4 regions of the Clostridioides sp. ZZV15-6383 genome follow, and region 1 is predicted to be linked to each of the others. Evidence: riboswitches for the same ligand, from Rfam matches in the RefSeq annotation. Region 1 holds a riboswitch; each other region holds the start of a gene.

The links. A riboswitch is a leader RNA that binds a small molecule or an ion and turns the genes downstream of it on or off. The one in region 1 is predicted to bind lysine.
Region 2: it holds a riboswitch for lysine, as region 1 does, so the genes downstream of both, KGF42_RS07800 (aspartate-semialdehyde dehydrogenase) here and KGF42_RS01835 (aspartate kinase) in region 1, are expected to answer to the same signal.
Region 3: it holds a riboswitch for lysine, as region 1 does, so the genes downstream of both, KGF42_RS05645 (Na+/H+ antiporter NhaC family protein) here and KGF42_RS01835 (aspartate kinase) in region 1, are expected to answer to the same signal.
Region 4: it holds a riboswitch for lysine, as region 1 does, so the genes downstream of both, KGF42_RS04150 (YfcC family protein) here and KGF42_RS01835 (aspartate kinase) in region 1, are expected to answer to the same signal.

What each region holds. Positions count from the first base shown of each region.
Region 1 is NZ_JAGWCV010000002.1:183,986-190,194, forward strand. Features, by position in the region: gene KGF42_RS01825 (hypothetical protein) at 148-1,848, shown strand; gene KGF42_RS01830 (hypothetical protein) at 2,018-2,635, shown strand; lysine riboswitch at 2,739-2,907, shown strand; gene KGF42_RS01835 (aspartate kinase) at 2,989-4,182, shown strand; gene lysA (diaminopimelate decarboxylase) at 4,200-5,492, shown strand; gene KGF42_RS01845 (tetratricopeptide repeat protein) at 5,706-6,209, shown strand, end outside.
Region 2 is NZ_JAGWCV010000015.1:33,185-39,393, forward strand. Features, by position in the region: gene KGF42_RS07790 (L-serine ammonia-lyase) at 1-1,007, opposite strand, end outside; gene dapA (4-hydroxy-tetrahydrodipicolinate synthase) at 1,330-2,211, shown strand; lysine riboswitch at 2,289-2,462, shown strand; gene KGF42_RS07800 (aspartate-semialdehyde dehydrogenase) at 2,635-3,636, shown strand; gene dapA (4-hydroxy-tetrahydrodipicolinate synthase) at 3,760-4,647, shown strand; gene dapB (4-hydroxy-tetrahydrodipicolinate reductase) at 4,714-5,463, shown strand; gene dapD (2,3,4,5-tetrahydropyridine-2,6-dicarboxylate N-acetyltransferase) at 5,645-6,209, shown strand, end outside.
Region 3 is NZ_JAGWCV010000009.1:84,939-91,147, forward strand. Features, by position in the region: gene KGF42_RS05630 (TerD family protein) at 1-97, opposite strand, end outside; gene KGF42_RS05635 (MetQ/NlpA family ABC transporter substrate-binding protein) at 200-997, opposite strand; SAM riboswitch class I at 1,108-1,213, opposite strand; gene KGF42_RS05640 (lipoate--protein ligase) at 1,305-2,291, opposite strand; lysine riboswitch at 2,552-2,728, shown strand; partial or broken gene KGF42_RS05645 (Na+/H+ antiporter NhaC family protein) at 3,011-3,211, shown strand; tRNA gene KGF42_RS05650 (tRNA-Leu) at 3,307-3,387, shown strand; glycine riboswitch at 3,936-4,040, shown strand; gene gcvPA (aminomethyl-transferring glycine dehydrogenase subunit GcvPA) at 4,250-6,209, shown strand, end outside.
Region 4 is NZ_JAGWCV010000006.1:58,080-64,288, forward strand. Features, by position in the region: gene KGF42_RS04145 (M20 family metallopeptidase) at 1-1,044, opposite strand, end outside; gene KGF42_RS04150 (YfcC family protein) at 1,058-2,449, opposite strand; lysine riboswitch at 2,597-2,776, opposite strand; gene KGF42_RS04155 (PTS transporter subunit EIIC) at 3,050-4,702, opposite strand; gene KGF42_RS04160 (Sapep family Mn(2+)-dependent dipeptidase) at 4,722-6,125, opposite strand.

The DNA.
Region 1 (6,209 bases):
TTGGATATATATATTAGATATAATTAAATAAACAGAACTATAAATATATAAAGATATCTTAACGCATAATAAATATGATAAATATTTATTTTTTGTAAATATATGGATATAATAGTAATAATAACATTTTTTAGAGAGGAGTATTAAATGAAACGATATCTTAAAACATATGGAGTTGCATTAATAGTTGTAATAATTTATGCATTTGTTAAATTACCTGTACTAAGATTAGATTTTACATCTTTATTTTCAGTAGGAATAATTTTCTTTGTTATATCAGGAATACTAGATATGATGCTAGATAGAAATGAAAGAACATCTAAAATTGCTAAGTATAATTTTTCAATAGCAATAGCTTTACTTGTGTATATTGTAGTGGTTCCTTTTATAACTTCTACACCTGTATTTCATGCAAAATCATATAAAGAATTATTGGGAAAAGTAACTGAGAGTAAATTTACCAATGACATTAGTCCTGTCAGTGTAAATGACATTCGTCTTGTAGATGAAGATATGGCCATGAAGTTGGGTGACAAAAAACTTGGAGAAGTTCCAGCAATAGGTAGTGTATCAAAATTAGGAAAATTTCATATACAAAATGTGGATGGAGAGTTGTACTGGGTAGCACCTCTTGTTCATAGAGACATAATTAAATGGATAACATCTTTAAGTGGTACAAGTGGTTATGTAAAAGTATCAGCTAGTAATCCTCAAGACGTTCAATTAGTTCAAGAAATAGATGGAAAGCCAATAAAGATAGTTTATCAACCAGAAGCCTACTTACATCAAGATTTACAAAGACATTTATACATACATGGTATTGTAAATGTTGGTATGACAGATTTCACTCTTGAAATAAATGACGAAGGTAAACCTTATTGGGTTGTAAGTCTATATGAACATAAAATTGGTTATGGAGGAGCAAATGCTACAGGAATAGCCACTGTTGATGCAGAAACTGGAAAAATAAATGTTTATGATGTTAAGAACACACCTAAATGGGTGGATAGAATACAGCCACAAGAATTTATAACAGACCAGATTAAAGACTGGGGTGTTTATGTTAATGGATTTTTAAATTCTGTTATATCAGAAAAGGGAGTATTAGTACCAACAGAAGGAACATCGCTAGTTTATGGTAATGATAACAGGTCTTATTGGTATACAGGTATAACATCTTCAGGTGGAGATGAATCTACAATTGGATTTATCTTAGTCGATTCTAGAACAAAAGAAGCCAAACTATATAAACAGCCAGGAGCTACTGAAACAGCTGCAATGAAATCAGCTGAAGGTAATGTTCAAGAAAAAAATTATGAAGCAACATTCCCTGTAATGTACAATATATTAGGTCAGCCAACATATGTATCTTCATTAAAAGATAAGGCGGGTCTTGTTAAGAGAGTTGCATTTGTATCTGTTGAAGATTATAATGTACTCGGTATAGGTGAAGATAAAAATGAAGCATTAAGAAATTACAAAGATGCATTAGAATCTAAGGGAAATGATTTAAAACTTGATAATGACTTAAAAGATGAAGTTATAGAAGGTACAGTGACAAGAATAAGTCCAGATGTACGAGGAGGAAATACTAATTATTATGTAACTTTAGATTCAAATAAAGAAATAATATTCAAGGCTACTTCAAAAGTATCTAGTGAATTACCATTGACTCAAGTTGGAGATAAAGTTAAAATATCGTATTCAAAAGAAGAATCTGGTGTAATTGAAATGTCAGAGTTTGATAACCTAAATATTGCAAATTTTAAAGATAAAAAAGTAAAAGAAGGAACAGGAACTGATGAAAATACAAATTCTCAAGATTCTGAAAATCAAGGGAATGTATAATTTAAATAAAAAAATTGTTAATAATATTTAGTATGTTAATAGCTAATTTTTATAGAAACTATTTCTATAAAAATTAGCTATTTTATTTTAATTCTTTGTAAATTTAATGTCATAAAATTAATATAATATTAGTACAACTTTGCAAATAATACTTCAAGGAGAATGTACTATGACGAATATGGAAAAAGAGATATTACTTTTAATTAGCAGGGTTAGATGTGTTACAGAAGCTCAATTTAGAAAAATTTATGGAGACCAAAAGAGATATAATAAAAAAAATTTCAAAAAAACTTTGAGAAAAATGTGTAGTGAATATACACTAAAAAAATATCCTTGTGATGTGGATTATTATAATTATAAAGACCTCTCTTATGTATACTATTTGAATGGTAGTAAACTTTTTAAGGGAGATGATTTAATAAAGGCTCTAGTAGGGTCAGAATTAGTTGTTAGAATCAATACTGCAGGTTGTGATGTAAAAAGATTCTACAGAAATGTTAGTGTAGATGATGTGAAATACGATTTATTTATTGAATATACAGACCAATTTGGTAATATAAAGCAAGTTTTAGTAGATGTTGATTTAAATAATGAAATAGATATTTCTAAATATGAAAATCTTTCTAAAAAAATAGATAAATCTACAATTCCCTTTTTTAAAGTGCCAAATGTTTTGGTAGTTACACCAGATAACTTATCTGAATTAAATGATTTAGAGAGATATGATAATGAGTATAGTATAAATTTTATAGATTTAGGATTAAATAAACTATTTAATTGTATATAAGCAAATTTTTAAAAAGAAGAATACTGATTTGCCACATTTTGTAAAATAATTGTTGCAATATTATATAGAATGTGATAAAACTATATTAATAAAAAAATAATGAGCCTAGGGTAGAGGTAGCTATATTCAATAGTATTCAATAGTAGCTGGTAAGTGTTGATAATTGATGAAAGGGTCTATAGCCGAAGAGAGTTTGTTGACGGACAAATTTTCTGGACTTATGCAGAATATGTATAAGGCTGTCACTTTTAAAGTGGTGAGCTACAAGGTTACTTGGTCTATGAAATTTACACGTCCAAAGTATACCTTTGGGCGTTTTTATTTATCAAAATTTAGTTTGAGGGGGAAAAGACATGAGTATAATTGTCCAAAAATATGGTGGAAGTTCAGTAGCAGATACTGACAAAATAAAATCAATTGCAGAAAATATAATAGAAAGAAGAAAAGAAAACCCACAAATGGTAATAGTTGTGTCTGCTATGGGCAAATCCACTGATGAATATATAAATTTAGCAAAAGAATTAAGCCATGAACCCAGTAAGAGAGAATTAGATGCTTTGATGTCTACTGGTGAAATGATTTCAGCGTCTTTATTATCAATAGCATTGAATGGGCTTGGATGTAAAGCTATAAGCTATAATGCTTACCAGTTAAATATAAAGACAAGTGGTCTTCATGGAAAATCTCAAATAGATGATATAAATGTAAATAGAATTAAAAATAGTTTAGATGAAGGAAATGTCGTAATAGTAACTGGATTTCAAGGAATCAATGAAGATGGTGATGTAACTACTCTTGGAAGAGGTGGTTCAGATACATCTGCTGTGGCTCTTGCAGTAAAATTAAATGGAAAATGTGAGATATATACAGATGTTGATGGAATTTATTTTACAGACCCAAGAAAATATTCAAAGGCTAGTAAACTTGATGAGATTGAATATGAAGAAATGCTTGAGTTAGCAAGTTTAGGAGCACAAGTAATGCATTCAAGAAGTATAGAACTTGCACAAAAATATGGTGTTGAAATTTATGTTGGACGTACATGTGGTACAGTAAAAGGAACATATATAAGAGGGGGAAAAGATATGAAATTAGAGGATAAAGTAATAACAGGATTAGCTACTAGTGATGATGATAGTTCTATAACAATAAAAGATTTTAAAGCAGAAAATATATCTAGTTTATTTGAAGACATAGCAACTATGGGAATAAGCGTAGATATGATAAGCCAAACTGCACCTATTTTGGATAAAATAAGTGTATCATTTACAGTTCCAAAAGAAGAATTAGGTGAATGTAAAAAAATAGTATCTAAATATACAGATGAAGAACATGTAGTAATTGATAATAATATTACTAAATTCTCTTTAGTAGGTCTTGGTATGAAAAATACTTCTGGAGTTGCTGCTAAAGTATTTAAGATATTCAATGAAAATGGTATAATGATAAAACTTATAACTACATCAGAAATTCGTATAACTTGTGCTATAAATTCTGATGATAAACAGGTAGCTATAGAGAAAATAGCAGAAGTATTTAATATATAAAATTTAGGGAGGATATTATGAAACTTCATGGAACTATGACCGTAAATGATAATGAATTATATATTGGAGGAGTGAGTTGTTTAGAGCTTAGTAAAAAATATCAAACTCCACTTTATGTATTTGATGAAGCTTTAGTAAGACAAAATTGTAGAGAATATGTAGAATATTTTAAAGCAAAAGATGGAAAAAATAAGGTTGCTTATGCAGGAAAGGCTTTTTTACCTCTTTACATGTGTAAGCTTATAAATGAAGAACAAATGTGCTTAGATGTAGTTTCAGGAGGCGAATTATATACAGCTTATAAATCAAATTTTCCTATGGAAAAAGTTTTCTTCCATGGAAACAATAAGACTAAAGAAGAAATAAACATGGGATTAGATTTAGGTGTGGGTAAATTTGTAGTAGATAATTTTTATGAGTTAGACTTACTTGAAGCGTTATGTGAAGAGAAAGGGAAAACTCAAGATATATATTTTAGAATAACTCCTGGTATAGAAGCTCATACACATGATTATATAAAAACTGGACAGATAGACTCTAAATTTGGATTTGCTTTAGTAAATGGAGATTTATTTAGAGCAATAGAAAAATTAAGTGAATACAAAAACATTAAACTTGTGGGTCTTCATGCTCATATAGGTTCACAAATATTTGATGTGGAACCATACATAGATACAGTAGATATAATGATGAACTTAGTAAAAGAAATAAAAGAAAAATTCAACATACAATTAACAGAGATTGACTTAGGTGGGGGTGTTGGAGTTTATTATAGTGAAGGAGATAAACCTAAAACTATAAAAGAATTCTGTGAAACTATAATCACTAAAGCAGAAAATTCATGTAAAGAGCTTGGAATAGAAGTGCCTACATTAGTAATAGAGCCAGGAAGATCAATAGTTGCAAATGCAGGAAGTACATTGTATACAGTAGGTTCAATAAAGGATATAAAAGATGTTAGAGTTTATGTAAGTGTAGATGGAGGTATGACAGATAATGTAAGACCTTCGTTGTACCAAGCTAGTTATGAATGTAGCATTGTGAATAAAATTAACCATGAAACTATGAATCATGTAACAATAGCTGGAAAATGTTGTGAGAGTGGAGATATATTAATTGGAGATATAAATATAATGGACATTAAAAGTGGAGATATACTTATAACAACATCAACTGGTGCATATGGGTATTCAATGTCTTCAAATTATAATAAAATACCAAGAGCGGCAGTAGTATCAGTATTTGATGGAAATGATAAGATAATTTGTAAGAGACAAAGCTATGAAGATTTATTAGCTTTAGAGGTATAAATAAAGAAGTATATAATAAAAATTAAATATTAAAATTTATTATGAGCAGATTTGCTAAGATATGTATCTTTAAATTAATTTTTAGTTTGAGATGTAATTTGTAGCATATCTGCTTGTTTTCGTTTACTAACAAATTTCCTGTAATAAATATAAAATATTTTAAAAACTTCCTAATTATGATAAAATTTAAAGTATATGACAAGGAGGGATTTAATGAGAGGAAGAGTAATTTTATTAATATCGATATTATCTATATTTCTTGTAGGATGTTCATTTAATAAAAAATATGAAATAAATTTAACAGAGCAAGGAAAAACATATTTAGAAAAGCATGACTATAAAAAAGCTATGGAATCATTATCCTCTGCATTAGAAGAAGATAATACTAATGAGAATGCAAGAGCTATGTACATGCAAGCTATGAGAATGTCAAATGTGACTGAGTTTGAAGACTTAAAAAATTATGAGGATGCAATTAAGGAACTTAAGCTTATAGAGAAAATAAAAAATGGTTCATCTGTTATTAAAGAAGAGGCAACTAAAAAGAAAGAAGAATTAACTAAATTAGAAAAAGAACAAAATGAAGCAGAAGAACAAAGAAAGAAAAAGGCAAAAGATACAGCAGGAGAAGATAGGTATAGAGTAGAATCAGATGCAAGGAAATCTTCTTACAGTACAAGTAATAAAAGTAATAAATCTAGCTCCAAAAATAGTAGT
Region 2 (6,209 bases), on a different contig from region 1:
ATACATGGAATTTGAACATATCCATATACAGGGTCACAAGTCATTCCTAGATGATGCTCAAGTGCTATTTCTGCTGCATATTCAATATGGTCTATAGTTCCACCTTTTAGGTATGCTACTGCCGCTGCTGCCATAGAACAAGCTGCACCAACTTCACCTTGACATCCTACCTCTGCTCCAGATATTGAAGCATTAGTTTTTATTATATTACCTATTATTCCAGCTACAAGTAATGCTTCAATTATTTTTTCGTCATCGTACTTATAAAAATCTTGCATTGCAAAGAATATTCCTGGAATTACACCAGCAGAGCCACAAGTTGGAGCTGTAACTATTATATTTCCAGAAGCATTTTGCTCTGAAGCTGCTAGTGCATATGCATATACAAGTGTTGAGAAGTTCTTATCTTTTTGATATTCATTATAAAATGTACTTGCTCTTCTTTTTAATAATAGTTTACCTGGTATTATTTCATCTGTGATTAATCCATCATCAATAGATTTTCTCATAGCATCTTTTATAGTTTTTATATAATCTTTTATGTCTTCTGGTTCACATTCCAACACAAAATCTACTAAAGTCTTATTATTTACTTTACACCATTTTACTATTTCATCCATAGTATCTAAATGATATATGCTGTTACTTTTACTGTTTCTTTGACCTTCCTCTGCTATAGTCCCTCCACCTATAGAATATACAGTCCATTCAGCTGTTACATTTCCATCTTTATCTAAAGCTTCAAACTTCATTCCATTTGGGTGAAAATCTTTTATAATATCTTCTTCCCAAACAATTTCAACTTTTTTAGGTGCTATAGTTTTTTCAATTATATAGTCAGTTAAATGACCTTTCCCTGTAGCTGCCAAACTACCATATAATATTGCTCTAAAACTTTCTGCATCTGGATTTTCATTCTTAAATTTTTCTGCTGCTCTTTGTGGCCCCATAGTATGAGAACTTGAAGGCCCACTTCCTATTTTAAAAAGTTCCTTTAAAGTATCCATATTATTCCTCCTAAATTTTCGGTATTATTACTTATTATTAGATTTTACGCACATATTTATTATAACCTAAATATATTAATTATTAGTTATTAAATTCGCATAAAATTTATTTTTTATTTCCATTTTGGTATATTTTATTAAATTAATATGCATATTTTGAGAATAAAACATTTATTTCAAATTTTTCTAATATTAATATAATATAAATATCTTATTTAAACAGTTAAGATATTAACTATACCTATTAAAATTAATTAATTTGTACTATAATTATTATTGTACTTAAAAAATTAAATTTAGATAAAAAAGGAGATTTGATTATATGTTATTTAAAGGTTCTGCTGTTGCTTTAGTTACCCCATTTACAGAGGATAATAATGTCAACTTTGAAAAATTAGGTGAATTAATCGAATACCACATTGAGAATGACACAGATGCACTAGTTGTTTGTGGAACAACAGGTGAGGCGACTACTATGAGTGAATCTGAAATTTTTGCTGTAATAAAATATACAGTTGAAAAAGTTAATAAGAGAATACCTGTTATAGCAGGTACTGGTTCAAACAATACTATGTTGTCTGTTCATATGAGTCAAGAAGCCGAAAAATTAGGTGTGGATGGTCTTTTAATAATAACTCCTTACTATAATAAGACTAATGAAAAAGGTCTTAAACTTCACTTTGAAACAATAGCAAATAGTGTTAAGTTACCAATTATTTTATACAACGTGCCAGGAAGAACTAAAGTAAATATAAAACCATCTGTTGTGGCTGAACTTGCTAAAATAGATAATATAGTTGCTGTAAAGGAAGCAAGTGGAGACTTAGCTCAAGTTGCAGAAATAGCTAAATTAGTACCTAAAGATTTTGCTATATACTCCGGTAATGATGATACTATACTACCACTATTATCATTAGGTGGAAGTGGTGTTATCTCTGTACTTGCTAACATCTGTCCTAAAGAAACACATGATTTAGTAAATAAATTCTTTGAAGGTGATATTGAAGGCTCAAAAAAATTACAACTTGATATGGATGCTTTAATTGCTGCCCTATTTATAGAAGTAAATCCAGTTCCAGTTAAAACTGCCATGAATATTTTAGGTTTTAATGTTGGAGATTTAAGACTTCCTTTAGCTGAAATGGAAGAAGCTAATCTTAGTGTGTTAAAAGATGAATTGACAAATTTTGGATTTAAATTTTAGCAATATGTATATAAATAAGTTGATTTTTTCTTGAATATGTATTATTATTAGAATAATCAAATTTTAATATCCTATTAACCTAGGGTAGAGGTAGCTGTAACTAAGAGTATCCAATAGTAGCTGGCAGGTGTTAATGATTGGAAAAAGGATTTACAGCCGAAGAAAATATTTCTTGCAATAATATTTTCTGGGATTACACATAACATGTGTAATACTGTCACTTATATTGTAAGTGATGAGCTACAGGGTTTACTTTGAGTGATAAACTAGACGTACAAAGTATACCTTTGTACGTTTTTTGTATATAGTTAAAGTTGTTAATATAATATTAAAGTTTTTGTATATATAAAAATATTAACATATCTTACTTGTATAATTAAAATCAAATAATGTTTTAATAATTTAAAATTGGGGTGAATTTATATGAAAAAAGTAAATGTAGCAATAGTTGGTGCTACTGGAATGGTAGGTAGAACATTTTTAAAAGTATTAGAAGAAAGAAACTTTCCAATAGAAAATTTATTTTTATTCTCTTCTTCTAAATCAGCTGGTTCTAAAGTAATGTTTTGTGGTAAAGAATATATAGTAGAAGAATTAAAAGAAACTTCATTTACTGATAGAGGCATACAAATAGCATTATTCTCTGCCGGAGGAAGTATTAGTGAAAAGTATGCTCCAATAGCTGCTTCAAATGGAATCTTAGTAGTAGATAACTCTAGTCACTGGAGAATGAATCCAGATGTTCCTTTAGTAGTTCCTGAAGTAAATCCAGAGGCTATAAAAAATCATAAAGGTATAATAGCTAATCCTAACTGCTCTACTATACAGGCTATGGTTCCTCTTAAGGCACTTGATGATAAGTACAAAATTAAGAGAGTAGTCTACTCTACTTACCAAGCTGTATCTGGCTCTGGTGTTAAAGGTGTTGAAGATTTAGAAAAAGGAATGAATGGTAATCCTACTGGATTCTACCCTCATCAAATCTCTTACAATTGTCTTCCTCATATAGATTCATTTACTGAAAATGGATACACTAAAGAAGAAATGAAAATGGTAAATGAAACTATGAAAATACTTGATAACTACGATTTAAAAATAACTGCAACTACTGTAAGAGTTCCAGTAAGAAATGGTCATAGTGAATCTATAAATGTTGAGTTTAACAATTCATTTGAATTAGAGGATTTAGTAAAAACACTTGAAGAAACTCCAGGTGTTGTAGTAGTTGATAATCCTGCTAAAAACGAATATCCAACTGCTGTAGAATTTGATGATAGAGATGAGGTATTTGTTGGAAGGATAAGAAGGGACTTTAGTGTTGACAGTGGTGTAAATCTTTGGGTTGTTGCTGACAATATAAGAAAAGGTGCTGCAACTAATGCAATTCAAATAGCTGAAATGGCTTTATCATACGATTTAGTATAGTATAGTATACAAATTTGTATAAATATATAATTTTGTAAAATATTAATAATAAATAAAAAAAATAAGCATTAGAAGTAGCTGTAATATGAAACACAAAACTAAAAAAGAGGGGATTGATTTTATATGATATTTAAAGGTTCTGCTGTTGCTCTAATTACTCCATTTACAAAGGATAACAAAGTTGATTTTGACAAATTAGGTGAATTAGTTGAATACCAAATAGCTAATGGTACTGATGCTATAGTATCTTGTGGTACTACTGGTGAAGCTAATACTATGACTGATGAAGAACAACTTGCTACTATTAAGTATGTTGTTGAAAAAGTTAATAAAAGAGTTCCTGTTATAGCTGGAAGTGGTTCTAATGATACTATGCACTCAGTTAATTTAAGTCAAGAAGCTGAAAAATTAGGAGTAGATGCTCTATTAATAATAACTCCTTATTACAATAAAGCTAATAAAGCTGGACTTAAGCGTCATTTTGAAACAATCGCTAACAGTGTTAAACTTCCAATTATACTTTATAATGTCCCTGGAAGAACTTGTGTAAATATAAGCCCTAGTCTTATAGTTGAACTTGCTAAGATAGATAATATAGTTGCTGTAAAAGAAGCTAGTGGGGACTTAGGACAAGTTGCAGAAATAGCTAGTTTAGTTCCAGATGACTTTGCTATCTACTCTGGTAATGATGATACTATACTTCCTTTATTATCTTTAGGAGGTCAAGGAGTTATATCAGTACTTGCTAATGTTTGCCCTCAAGAAACTCACGATTTAGTAGCTAAGTTCTTTGAAGGTGATATAGAAGGTTCTAGAAAATTACAACTTGGTATGGATGCTCTAATTGCAGCTTTATTTATAGAAGTAAATCCTATACCAGTTAAGACTGCAATGAATTTATTGGGATTCAATGTTGGAGATTTAAGATTACCTCTAGCAGAAATGGACCCAGCAAATTTAGAAGTGTTAAAGAAAGAGTTAGTTAACTTTGGACTAAAAGTTAATGCATAATAAAAATTAATGCAGGATAAAAAATAAGTTTGGTCAAAAGTTAGCCCTTAATCATAGGAGGAAATTATGTTAAAAGTTATAGCAACTGGTTATGATGGAAAAATGGGTAAGATTTTAGCCGATACTATAAGAGAAGATAGTGAATTAGAATTGGTTTGTGTTTCAGCTAGAGGTATGGATAGCTGTGAAGGCGACCTTAAAATCTATGAAGATATGAGCACTATAGTGGAAGAAGTTGATGTGGTTATAGATTTTTCTCATCACTCTAATTTAGATAATATCTTATCTTATGTTTTAAAGACTAAGACTCCTTTAGTAATTGCTACTACTGGATATAATGATGAAGAAATGAACAAAATACATGAAGCAGCTAAAGTTATTCCTGTATTCCAATCATATAATATGTCTCTTGGTGTAAATGTATTAGTAAAATTGGTTAAAGATGCAGCTAAATTATTAGAAGGATTTGATATAGAAATAATAGAAAAACATCACAACAGAAAAGTAGATGCCCCAAGTGGCACAGCTGTTATGATTGCTAACGCTATAAAAGAGGTTTTACCAAACGTTGAAAATAATTATGGTAGATATGGCCGTAGTGCAAAAAGACAACCAAATGAAGTTGGTATTCATGCTATAAGAGGTGGAAATATCGTTGGTGAACATGATGCTCTATTTGCTGGAGATAATGAAGTCCTTACAATAAGCCATCAAGCCCAATCTCGTGGTATCTTTGCAAGTGGTTCTATAGCTGCTGCTAAATACTTAGTTAAACAAAAACCAGGATTTTATAATATGGACAGCATGTTAGGATAATAACAAGATAATAATACACAGTATAATCAAACATATACAATAAATAAATTCATTTAATACTATGCTTATACAATAAAAACCTGTAAAATAAAATATAAATAATGAGAAGTAAGTATATACTAAAATTGACAAATAAGTATATAATAAAAGAAATATAATGAAATACAAGGAGAATTAACAAATGGTAAATTTAAACGATGCTTATGAAATAGCAAGGTATATAAAAGAAGTTAAAAAGAAAACACCTGTTAAGGTATATGTAAATACAAACTCTTTACATTTCCAATCAACTGATAAGTTTAAGGTATTTGGAAGTAATGGCTCTTATATATTTGTAGGTGACTACGAAGATATAATGGAAGTATTAGACAAACATGGTAATGATATAACAGATACTCATGTAGAATACGATAGAAGAAATTCTGCTATTCCTCTAAAAAATACTTTAAGTGAACATGCAAGAATTGAGCCAGGTGCAATAATAAGAGACATGGTTACTATAGAAAAAAATGCTATTGTAATGATGGGAGCTGTTATAAATATAGGAGCTGTTATTGGTGAAGGTTCTATGGTAGATATGAATGCTGTTATTGGAGCTAGAGGTACTCTTGGTAAAAATGTTCATTTAGGTGCTGGTGCTGTTGTTGCTGGTGTTTTAGAGCCACCTTCTGCTACTCCTGTTATAGTTGAAGATGATGTTTTAATAGGAGCTAATGCAGTTATTCTTGAAGGTGTTAGAATCGGTA
Region 3 (6,209 bases), on a different contig from region 1:
TTTGATTCCAATTTAAATTAACTAAAATTTCACCTAAATCGCTATTTTCCTTCTTTGTAAGATTTATTTTTTGTCCCTTTTTTAATTCTATAGCCATAGTAATTTTCCTCCACAAACATAGATTTATTTAAATGGTAGCATTTAATAAGTCAATATTCAACAATATTAGAATAATAATATTAAAATTATATTAAATATACTAAAAAATAGGAATTACAATGCCTTTGTATTTTTCTTCAATTAAGCTTCTTGCCTTATCTGATGTAAGTACATCTTGTAGAACTTTAATCTTTTCGCTATCTTTATCCTCAGTTCTAAATGCTAAAAGATTTGCATACTCATCATTTATAGGAGCTGTATAAATTCCATTTTTCTTGGCATCAAGACCAGCAGGTACTGCATAAGTAGTATCTATAAATGCAGCAGTTACATCTGGAAGCGAAGATGGAATTTGAGCAATATCTAACTCTTTGAATTGTATTCCTTTTGGATTTTCTATTATATCTTTCGGACTAACTAATCCATCACCTTTAGGCAAAGTTAAAAGTCCAATGCTTTCAAGGTATCTAAGGTTCTTAGAACAAGAAGAAGGGTTATTGCTTATTGCAATTGTATCTCCTTTTTTAAAGTCATCAACAGATTTTATCTTATAAGAGTAAAGTATTGCTGGGCATACATATAGTTTTTTACCAGCCATTATTTTGTAACCTTTAGCTTTAACTGCTTCTTTTAGATAAGGTTCATGTTGGAATAGATTTGCATCAATTTCTCCATTATTTAAAGCTTCGTTTGGAAGTATGTAATCATCAAAGTTTTTAATTTCTAAAGTATATCCCTTTTCTTTAATAAGTGGTTTTAATTCTTCTAATAACTCTCCACCTGGAACTAAAGTAGCACCAACAACAATTTTTTTATCATCTTTAGGTTTAGAACATCCAACTATAGATAAAGTGAATACTAGACATAACAACAAACATAATAATTTTTTGAATTTCATATAAATTCCCTCCTGAATATAATTGATTAGTTAAAAATAAAATACTTTCTTTTATCACACTGCGAATAAAATAAGCCTGAGTTTAAACTCAGGCTTTAAAAGCTAATTTAGACTCATCTTTCAGTATAATACTGCAGGATTTAGCACCAATGTATATAAAAATATACTGGTTGCTGGGTTTCATAGGGCCAGTCCCTTCACCACTCTGGATAAGAAGTATCAATTTTTAATTATGTTATAAATATTATCATGATTTTTTATATCTGTAAACATAATTTTGTAAATATTTTAAAATCTTTAATATCCTCTATTTAACACCTAAGATTCCAGAAACTAGAATATCAGTATCAGCACCTAAGAAATAATCATTTATTTCAATAGAATCTAAAGTATTTCTTAAAGCATTTTCTTCATGTCTTGTACCAATAAGTATATCTTCAACAAATGAAACATCACGTTTTCCAAAAAAATCTCCAAAAAATTTTATAGTGGTTATTATGCCTTTATCAACATTTAAATTGAATTCAACATTTCCACCAGAATATTTTAATTCATTTGAAAGAGTATATTTTGGTGAATTACCAAAATTCCAATCCCAAGTTTCATATTTTGATTTAGTAAGTTTTTCTATTTGTTCTATATCATACTCACTTAAACAATAATTAGTATTATCAGTATTTGTTTTAGAAAGATAATTCATTATTGCATCTTTAAATTCTATTATGTTCATTTTATCTTGTAGGTGTTCACTTATATTAGTTACACGAGATTTTACAGATTTTATTCCCTTTCCTTCGAATTTTATAGGTTTAACTTTTAATGCTTTTGAAAGGTCATTTATCTCAGATGAAAATAAAAGTGTACCATGATGCATCACTTTATTTTTGTAGTTATATTGAGCATTTCCAGAAAATTTCTTACCATCTATAAGAAGGTCATTTCTTCCAGAAAATTCAGCATTGACATCTAATGTTTTAAGTAAGTCTATTATTGGTTGAGTAAATCTTTTGAAATCACTAAAACTATTATTATTACAAGCTATGAATGTAAAGTTTATATTTCCTAAATCATGAAATACAGCTCCACCACCAGATTGTCTTCTAACAACAGGTATAGAATGCTCTTTTATATATTCTAAGTTTATTTCAGAGAGTGTGTTTTGATTTTTTCCAACAATTATAGAAGGTTCATTCCTCCATAAAATAAATAAGTCTTCATCAAAGTTTTTTAGAAGATATTCTTCCATTGCTAAATTGAAATAGGGGTTTGTTTTTTCATTGTAAATTAATAACATTAAAGTAAGTCCTCCATAGAATTGATAAAATTTTTTTGATAGCATTAGTACAATTAATTTTATAATTCGACAATAATATAAAAAGTCCTTTAAATTAGAAATTTCAAACAATAAGATTATTTTTAATTGATTGTAATGTGTTTTAAACATAATTAAAAAAAATATGGTGTTTTTTGTAAAAAATAAGTAGAAATTTTTAAAACTAACTTGCAAAGTTTAAATAAATAATATATACTCAAAATATATTTAATAAAAGTGAATAGAAGGGTAGAGGCGCAATAATCTATCAGTACTAATAAGGAGTTAAGCACAAAGAATTATTAGGAAAGGAGATATTGCCGAAGTTTTATAATCGATGCTTTAAGATTATATTGCTGGGGGTACATAGAAAATGTGTACAACTGTCACAGGTTTATTTGTGGTGAGCTATCATTTAAGGAATTATATTATATTTATTTTAATATTGTTGATGTATTGTAATGTTTAAGCCTTGAGTGTTTATCACTCAAGGCTTTTTTAGTTTTATCATAACATAATACCCTGCATAGTTCACAAAATTAAAAAGAGAGGGAGATTTATATGAGAAATAAAACAAATTAATATTATTTTTCTGACGACAATTATGTTCATAATGTCAACAGTAATGGTTTTTGCAGAAGAGGATATAGACACTATTGCACTAGCTAATGCAGAAAAATTTGGAATCTTAACTTTAATAATTTGGTTTAGGAGCGATAATATCTTTTGCTACTGGAACAGCTTATGGTACAATGGGTATACTTATGCCACTGGCAATACCACTAGCATACTCATTAAATCCTGACATGTCTTATGTAATAGCAAGTACTAGTGCAGTTTTAACAGGTGCAATATTTGGAGACCATTGTTCTCCAATTTCAGATACAACAATACTTTCTTCTTTCACCTTTTATTATGATTATTTTGTTAGTTTTTAGATGATTTTAAAAAGTTATTGAAAATAATAGCGAAATATAGTAAAATAAAAGAGTGATAAGCGGATGTGGCGGAATTGGCAGACGCACTAGACTTAGGATCTAGCGCCATTGGCGTGGGGGTTCGACTCCCTTCATCCGCACTTTACAGTACTTAATTGTGCTGAAAAAAACTGGGGTTGCTGGCTTTCGGAGTGGGCTATCCCGTTTTTATTTTTTGATAAATAAATCAAATACTATATAATATCTTCTTAAGAGTATTTTTATAATAAATATACAAAAGCACGTTAAGTGCTTTTTTTGTTGTATAAAAATATATTTAAGTATAAAGTTCTATATGTTTATTAGCAATATAAAATCTTATAGTAACTTATTTTAAAAATCTTATTTTTCACAAAGATAAAATTGCAAACGATTCTATCACATGTATGAATATACTTTTAACATAATATAGTAAATTACAATATAACTTTACTTTTAGTATTTTGTATGGCATGCTAATAATAAATTAAACAAATATATTATTTCGCATTAATATATAACATACAGGTGTAAAAGTTAATAATATAAAAGTAATATAATTGATAATAAAAACTTAACAAAAAAATTAATACATAAAAAAAAATAAATATAATTTGTTGACATTTAATTGAAATATTCATACAATAAAATTGAAAATAAATATTTCCAAACGAGATTAGCGAGAGAGACCTTTTTACAAAAAGGCGCCGAAGAAGAAATTTAAGAAATGCCAATTCTTAGAGAAGCTTTCAGGCAAAAATATCGCTAATTGATGGGACTCTGGAGAGACTTAAGTTAAGATACTATAAGTCACCGAAGAAGCAAAATAATATTAAATTATTAAATCTTTCAGGTATACAAACAGGGATATATAGGCTAGGATTATTTTCCATGTTAATATATCTTTTTTTTATGAAAAAGTACAGGAAATAATGTCAAAGTTACTTAAATATAGTAGGTCTAATTTTGTAGGGAGGGTTATATATGAATGAATTGAAAAGAGTATCTTTGTATAATATACACAAAGAGCTTGGAGCAAAACTTGTTGAATTTGCTGGCTGGGAAATGCCTTTAGAATATGAAGGTATAAATAAAGAGCATGAGATGGTCAGAAAAAGCGCAGGTATATTTGATGTATCTCATATGGGAGAGGTACAAGTAAAGGGAGTAGAGTCAGAAAAATTTATACAAAATCTAGTTACAAATGATATAAGCACATTAAAGATAAATGACATTATATATACACCTATGTGTTATGAAAATGGTGGAGTAGTTGATGATTTATTAATATATAAATTTAGTGAAGAAGATTATTTATTAGTAATAAATGCAGGAAATATAGATAAAGATGTAACATGGATAATAAAACAAAGTGAAGGATACAATGTAGATATAAAAAATGTATCTAATGAAGTGAGTCAATTAGCAGTTCAAGGACCTAAAGCAGAAGCAATTCTTCAAAAAATTACAGACATAGACTTAAAATCAATAAAATTTTATAAGTCAATGCCATCAACAAAAGTATGTGGTTTACCTTGTTTAGTTTCAAGAACAGGATATACGGGAGAAGATGGATTTGAGATATATTGTAAAAATGAACATGTAGAAATAATTTGGAATGAAGTTTTAAAGGTTGGACAAGAAAATATATGCCCAGCTGGACTAGGTTGTAGAGACACTTTAAGGTTTGAAGCAGCACTACCTTTATATGGTCATGAAATAAATGAACGCATATCTCCACTTGAAGGTGGTTTATCTATTTTTGTGAAGACAAATAAAGAATCATTTATTGGAAAATCAGTTTTAACAGAAGAAAAAGAAAATGGAGCTAAAAGAAAATTAGTAGGATTTGAAATGCAAGGCAAAGGGATGCCTAGAAATGGATATGATATAAAGGTTGGTGATAAAACAGTTGGTTTTGTAACAACAGGATGTGCATCTCCAACAACAGGAAAAATATTAGGCATGGGAATTATAGATTCTGAGTATGCAAAAGTAGGAAATGAAATAGGTATAGCAATCAGAAAAAAAGTTGTTCCTGCAATGATAGTTAAGAAACCTTTTTATAAAAAACAATATAAGAAAGATAATATTACATTAAATGAAGAAAATAAGTTTTCATATATACCTGCCACAAGTGAAGATAAATCAAAAATGTTAAAAGTAGTTGGATTAAATTCAGTTGATGAATTATTTTCAGATATACCAGATGAAATAAAATTAAAAAGAGATTTAAATTTGGAAAGTGGAAAATCTGAATTAGAGGTAAGTAAAATAGTAAAGAGATTGTCAGAAGAAAATTTAAGTTTAGAAGATTTAACTTGTTTTCTTGGAGCTGGTGCATATGACCATTATATACCATCAATTATAAAACATATAACTTCAAGGTCTGAATTTTATACAGCATATACTCCATATCAAGCTGAAATAAGTCAAGGAACTTTGCAAGTAGTATTTGAGTTTCAATCTATGATTGCAGAAATTACAGGTATGGAAATTGCAAATGCATCAATGTATGATGGAGCAACTGCTGCAATAGAAGCCTGCATAATGGCAATGAATCAAACTAGAAAAAGTAAAATAGTGGTGTCAAAAACTACACACCCTGAAACTTTGTCAGTATTAAGAACTTACTTACAATATAAAGATTGTGAGATAGTAGAAGTTGACTTTTGTAATGAATATGGAACTACAAATATAGAAAAATTAAGAACTTCTGTAGATAAAGATACAGCATGTGTTCTTATACAGACTCCTAATTTCTTTGGAATTATTGAAGAAATGGAAGAAATAGAAAAGATAACTCATGAAAATAAAGCTATGTTAATTATGAGTGTAGACCCAATATCATTAGGAGTTTTAAAAACACCAGGTGAGATAGGAGCAGATATTGTTGTTGGAGAGGCTCAATCACTGGGAAATCCTCTTAATTTTGGAGGTCCTT
Region 4 (6,209 bases), on a different contig from region 1:
ATGAACATATACCATTGGATTTATATCCAAAGCTATTTCTGTATACATAGTAGGACAAACTTGACTTACATTACCTATATCTGTAGAACCTACTGGACCATCTTTACCTTCTAATATATCTGTTATACCTGCCTCAATCAAATTATTTTTTGTTATCTTTTGAAGTACTTTGTTATTTATTATATTATCAAAAGAATTTTCAAAATATCTATAAGAAAGCTTAGCCCCTGTCATTAACTCTGCACCTTTTGCACAGTTTATAACTTTTTTAGTTACTTCATCTAAATAACTTCTTTCAGCTGCTCTTACAAAAAACTTACAAGCGGCTTTTTCTGGAACTATGTTTGGAGCTTCTCCTCCATTTGAAACTATCCCATGTATTCTAACATCTGATTTTACATGTTGTCTTAGTGCATTTATACCAGCAAAGGTAAGTTGTACTGCATCCAGTGCATTAACTCCCATATGAGGATGACTAGCTGCATGTGCTGATATCCCTTCAAAACTAAATTCTAATGAGTCTATTGCCAAAGCTTTACAGTTTATATTGTTAAAAGCTTCTATATGCATTTGATAACTTACATCAATATCATCAAAAGCTCCTGCCTTAACTAAATCACATTTACCTCCTGTTGTTTCTTCAGCTGGTGTTCCTATTAATACAATTTTTCCTTTAAAACTTTCTTTTAACTTACTTAATACTATACAAGCTCCTAGTGTAGATGCTGCAATCCAGTTGTGTCCACAAGCATGAGCTGGTTCTTTATTTTCTCCATATCCTGGAAGTGCATCATACTCAGCCAAAAATGCTATAGTTGGACCATCATCATCCCCTAATTCAGCTCTGAAAGCAGTCTCCATATTGCAGTATGGATAAGTTATATCAAATCCATATCCCTTTATTTTATCTACTAAGTATTTTGATGATATATATTCTTCTTCTCCTAATTCTGGGTTATTGAATATAAAATCACATACTTCTTCAATTTCTTTTCCAAGTTCATTCTCTATCTCATAAGCTCTTTTCTTTATACTCTCTATCATGACTTACCTCCTATTAGAATCCTAGAAATAATCCTATTGTCAAAAATACCATTACAAGAATTGTTAATACTACCATTAAAGGAATTACAAATCTAACCCATTTTGACCAAGGAATATTAGCTACTGCTAATGCTCCCATTAAAACACCTGATGTAGGTGTTATTAAATTAGTTACACCTATACCAAATTGATAGGCTGTAACTATCATTTGTCTAGATACATCTACTAAATCCCCAAGTGGTGCAAGTACAGGTATTGTAAGTGATGCAAGTCCTGACGCTGATGGTATCAAAAATGCTATTAAACCTTCTATTAAGAAAGTTAAATTTATAAAGATAGTTTTTGGTAATCCATTTAATAAATTTGCTGCAGAATTTAAAATTGTATCTATTATAAATCCATTTTCTGCTATTATTACGATTCCACGTGCAAATGCTATACATAACCCTGCTGTCATTAAATCTCCTGCTCCGCTTATGAATGAATTAACTATGTCATCTTGTTTAAGCCCTGATGCTATACCTGATATTATGCCTATAGCCGTAAATATCATTGCAATTTCAGTTATATACCATCCTAGCTTTAAAACTCCATATATCATAATCGCCATACCTATTGTAAAAATTGCTATTACCATGGCTTCTCTTTTTGTAAATTCTTTTATGTTTGTATCAGTATTAACCATTGATTCCTGATTTAATGATATACCATGTACTAAAGACTTTTTAGGGTCTTTTTTAACTTTATTGGCATACATCATAACAAATCCTATAGATATAGCCATATATATTATAAACATAACAACTCTAAATTCTATCCCAGAACCTGGTGTTATTTGTGACAATGCTTGTGCTATTCCTACAGAGAAAGGATTAGTTGTAGCTGCTCCAAATCCAGCCGTTGCTCCTATAAACACTGTTGCCACTGCTGTTAATGAATCATATCCCATACTGGTCATAAGTGGAATAAATATCATATAAAAAGGTAGTGTTTCTTCACTCATTCCAAATGTTGTTCCACCTAGTCCAAATAGAATCATTGAGATAGGTATTATTAAAAATTGAAACCTCTTCATTTTATTGACAGTGTGGGCTATAACAGCTTCTATAGCTCCTGTTTTATTAACTATTCCAAAAGCTCCTCCAACTATTAAAACAAATCCAACTACTTCAGCCGCATCTATAAATCCATTTATAGGTGCCGTAAATACATCAGTAATCCCTTGTGGATTTGATGGTGCTTTTTCATAAGTTCCAGCCACAACAACTGATCTTCCGTCTATATCTACCCTTTCAAAATTTCCACTTGGTACTATCCAAGTAAGAACTGCCATTACTACTATTAGTAAAAATATTATAGTAAGTGTCTGCGGCATAGTAAACTTTTTCTTTTTTAAACTGCTCATTTTTAATCTCCCCACTTTTTAAATTAAAATATTTTATTATTGCATCCCTTTTCTACCCTATTTTGTCTAGATGTAAAAAAGCTCAACATGGATACATGTTGAGCTAAATGTGCTAAATACAACATACCTGCATCTTCCCTTTATCTTGTTTAAGATAGCTCTCCATCAAAATTCGGGATAATTTTGATGACAGTACTGTACCTATTAAATACAGTCCCAGCACTAGCTTTGGACACTAGCACTTCGGCACTCACTCCTTTTATATTGCTTCATTGGCTTCCAACCTCTTCAATATTAATCTTAGTAAATGCAACCTCTACCTCAATCTTTTTATTAGATGAGGTAATTCTTATTAAGTTTTATTTATCGTAAGTAATTGTAGCATAATATGTCGAGATTGTAAATATTTTCAGTATAATAATTCTTGCTTTATGATATCATTCTACTGTTCGCAAATAATCTTTTCCTCCACATGATTTAAGGAATATAGTATATTTTGAATACACACAAGTTTTCTAGAGATTTAAAATTATTATAATGCTCTTATAATAAAAAATAAAAGCCATGTAAACTCATCTAATTTACATAGCTTTATATATATTAATCTACACCCAATACAGCTTTGAGTTTTGATGCTATTGTAATAACTCTTGGTCCAAATATAACTTGAACTGAATTTTTCTTTTTAACAACTCCACTTGCACCTAATTCATTTACCCAGAAACTGTCTTCATAGAATCCATCAATTGAATTTAACTCTACTCTAAGTCTAGTCGCACAGTTTGTAATATTTTTTATATTACTACTTCCTCCTAAACCTTCTATTATATAGTGTACAAGTTCTGAATCTTTATCACCTACTTCATATTCTACTACATTGTTTTCTACTACTTTAACATCACCTACAGACTGTCTTTCTCTATATTCTTTCTTACTATAAAGCTTAACTTCTTCTGAGCTTCTTCCTGGTGTCTTTATATCAAACTTCTTAATTGCCCATGTGAATATTATATAAGTAACTATAAAGAATATTGGTATTAAAAATAATAAAGGTAATGCATCTACCTTTTGAGGTTGTAATAAATTAGGGAACATATTTCTAAATGATTCTCCCATTATAGAAACATTAAACATTTCTGTGAATACATATGTCAACCCTGCTAGTGGTACATATGCTGCAAAGTATAATAATGGTGCAACAAATAAGAATGTATACTCTATTGGCTCCGTTACCCCTACCAACATGGCTGTTACTATTGCTGGTATCAATATACTTATTGCTTTTTTCTTATTAACATTGTCAGCCAACTTATACATAGCTAAAGCTGCTGCTGGCAATATTGCAAAATGTATTAATAAACGTCCTGTTGTAAAGTTACGAGTGATATAAGATAGTGTATCTGGGTCTCCCATTTGAGCTAATCTTATATTGTTAACACCTTCGTAAATTGCTCCACCTACTTCCATTGTTCCACCTACTCTTGTATATTCTATAGGAAATGCAATTAAGTGATGTATACCAAATGGTAATAATGCTTTATCCATTGCTCCAAAAGTAAATGTTCCTAATAATCCACTCGAACCTATCCAATTACCAAGTTTAGATAATGCTAACCCTACTGGTGGCCATATGAAGTACATTGCTGTACCCAATACTATTGATGCTATAAACATTATAATCATTGAAAATCTTGGCCCTGAGAAAAAAGATAATGCACTAGGAAGTTCTATGTCAACAAATTTGTTATGTACTGCACTAGCTACAAATCCAGCTATTATAGCTCCAAATATACTACAATCATATGAAAATATTCCTAAGAAAGAACCATATAAGGAACTTCGACTATATGCTTCTGCCTCACCTAATCCAGATGCCATAAACGCTTCTGCTGTAACTGTATCTGAATTTATACCATTTGCTACTAGTAATGTACTTATAACTGTGTGCATTCCTATAAATAAAACAATTCCTCCTAATGCCCCCCATCCTTTTTCCTTTTTAGATAAGCCAAAGGCTATACCAGTAACAAAGAATATTGGTAAGTATCTCATTACCATAAATCCTAGGTCATTTATTACTTTAAAGAATACATTTATGAATGACCCTTCTTTTATTAACCCGCTAAGCCCTAATGCAGAAACGTTTTCCATATTTGCAAAAGCTGACCCTAATCCTATAAATACTCCTGCTACAACAAGTAATATAACAGGAATCATCATTGCTCCAGAAAGTACTTGTAATTTATCCTTCATAGTATTATTTCCTCCATTTTTATTGAAATGCTAGGCTATATAATGCATATATATAAACTTCTATCGCTTTATATAATGTGTCTATACTTATATTTTCATTTGCCTGATGTGAATTTGGACTATCTCCATCTATTGTAGGTCCAAATGCAACTCCATTTTCTAATACTCTTGCATAAGACGCAGCTCCTTTTGTAAAAAGTTCTGCTTCTTTTCCAAAACCTTGTTTATATGCACTTGATAATTTCTTTATTAATTCACTATCTGGTTCTACATACAATAGTTTTAAATCCTTATATATCTCAATTATTAAATTTTCTTTTTTCTCAATTTCATTAATTCTATTAGTTATAAATTCCCAACTTATGCCCTTAGGATATCTAAAATCTATTTTCATATTCAACTCATTCTTTTCTAAGAAGATACTCATTATGCATATTGTAGAAACTCCCATATCTACATCTTCTTTATATAGCCCTAATTTTTTTCCATGATTATCATCTGTAAAGTATGAATTTAAAATATCTTTTATTATGATTCCTTTGACATTTAGCTCTTTGATTTTTTCTAAATCTTTTGCTAAATTAAATGCACAGTTATATGACCTGTGTGGGTTTCTTGATAAAGTTCTTTCTCCTAGATATCTTACTAATACTTTTTCTTCTTCTAGTTCTTCTATCTCTGTATAATAAGCTAATGATTTTACTAACTCTTTCTTGTCATTAGTTTTAAAAATAGCTTCAATTTTATCACATACAAATCCATCTTCTTTGTTTGACTTTATATCAACTAAATTGTGATTTCTAAATTTATCTTCATTTATTTCCTTTTTTATATTAAAGTACAAAATTCCCTTCTCTCCATTTACTATTGGGAAGTTTCCATCTGGAGAAAATGCAAATTTTGGTTGTTCATTGACACTAAAGTAATGTTCCATACATTCCCAAGTTGTCTCTTCAGCTCCACCTACTATCAATCTAATCTTTCTCTTTGGCTTTTCATTAAGTTCTCTTAAGAAAAGTAATGCATACAAAATTCCTATCAAAGGTCCTTTGTTATCATTAACTCCTCTTCCGTAGAGATAGTTATCTTTTTGATAGACTTTAAAAGGTTCACTCTTCCACAACTCTTTAGTATATATTGGTACCACATCTATATGATTAAGCACCCCCACTACTTCTTCACCTTCTCCATATTCTATATGGAGTGCATATCCGCCAAAATCTTTTACAACAAAATCCTTATCTTTTGCTATTTGAATAAGCTTATCAAAGGCATTTCTTATTTCTATTCCAAATGGTTGATTTATATCTTTTGTACTGTCATCTCTAATTGAAGGTATCTCAACTAAATTTTTAATATCATTTATGATATTTTTTTGATTGGATTTTAAATAATCAATAATTAGCTCTTTATTTACTATCATCTTAATTATTTATCACCCCTTTATATTAGTTTTACAAAGCATTTCAGTTCATATCTACATTATAAATTTTGAATATTATTTTTA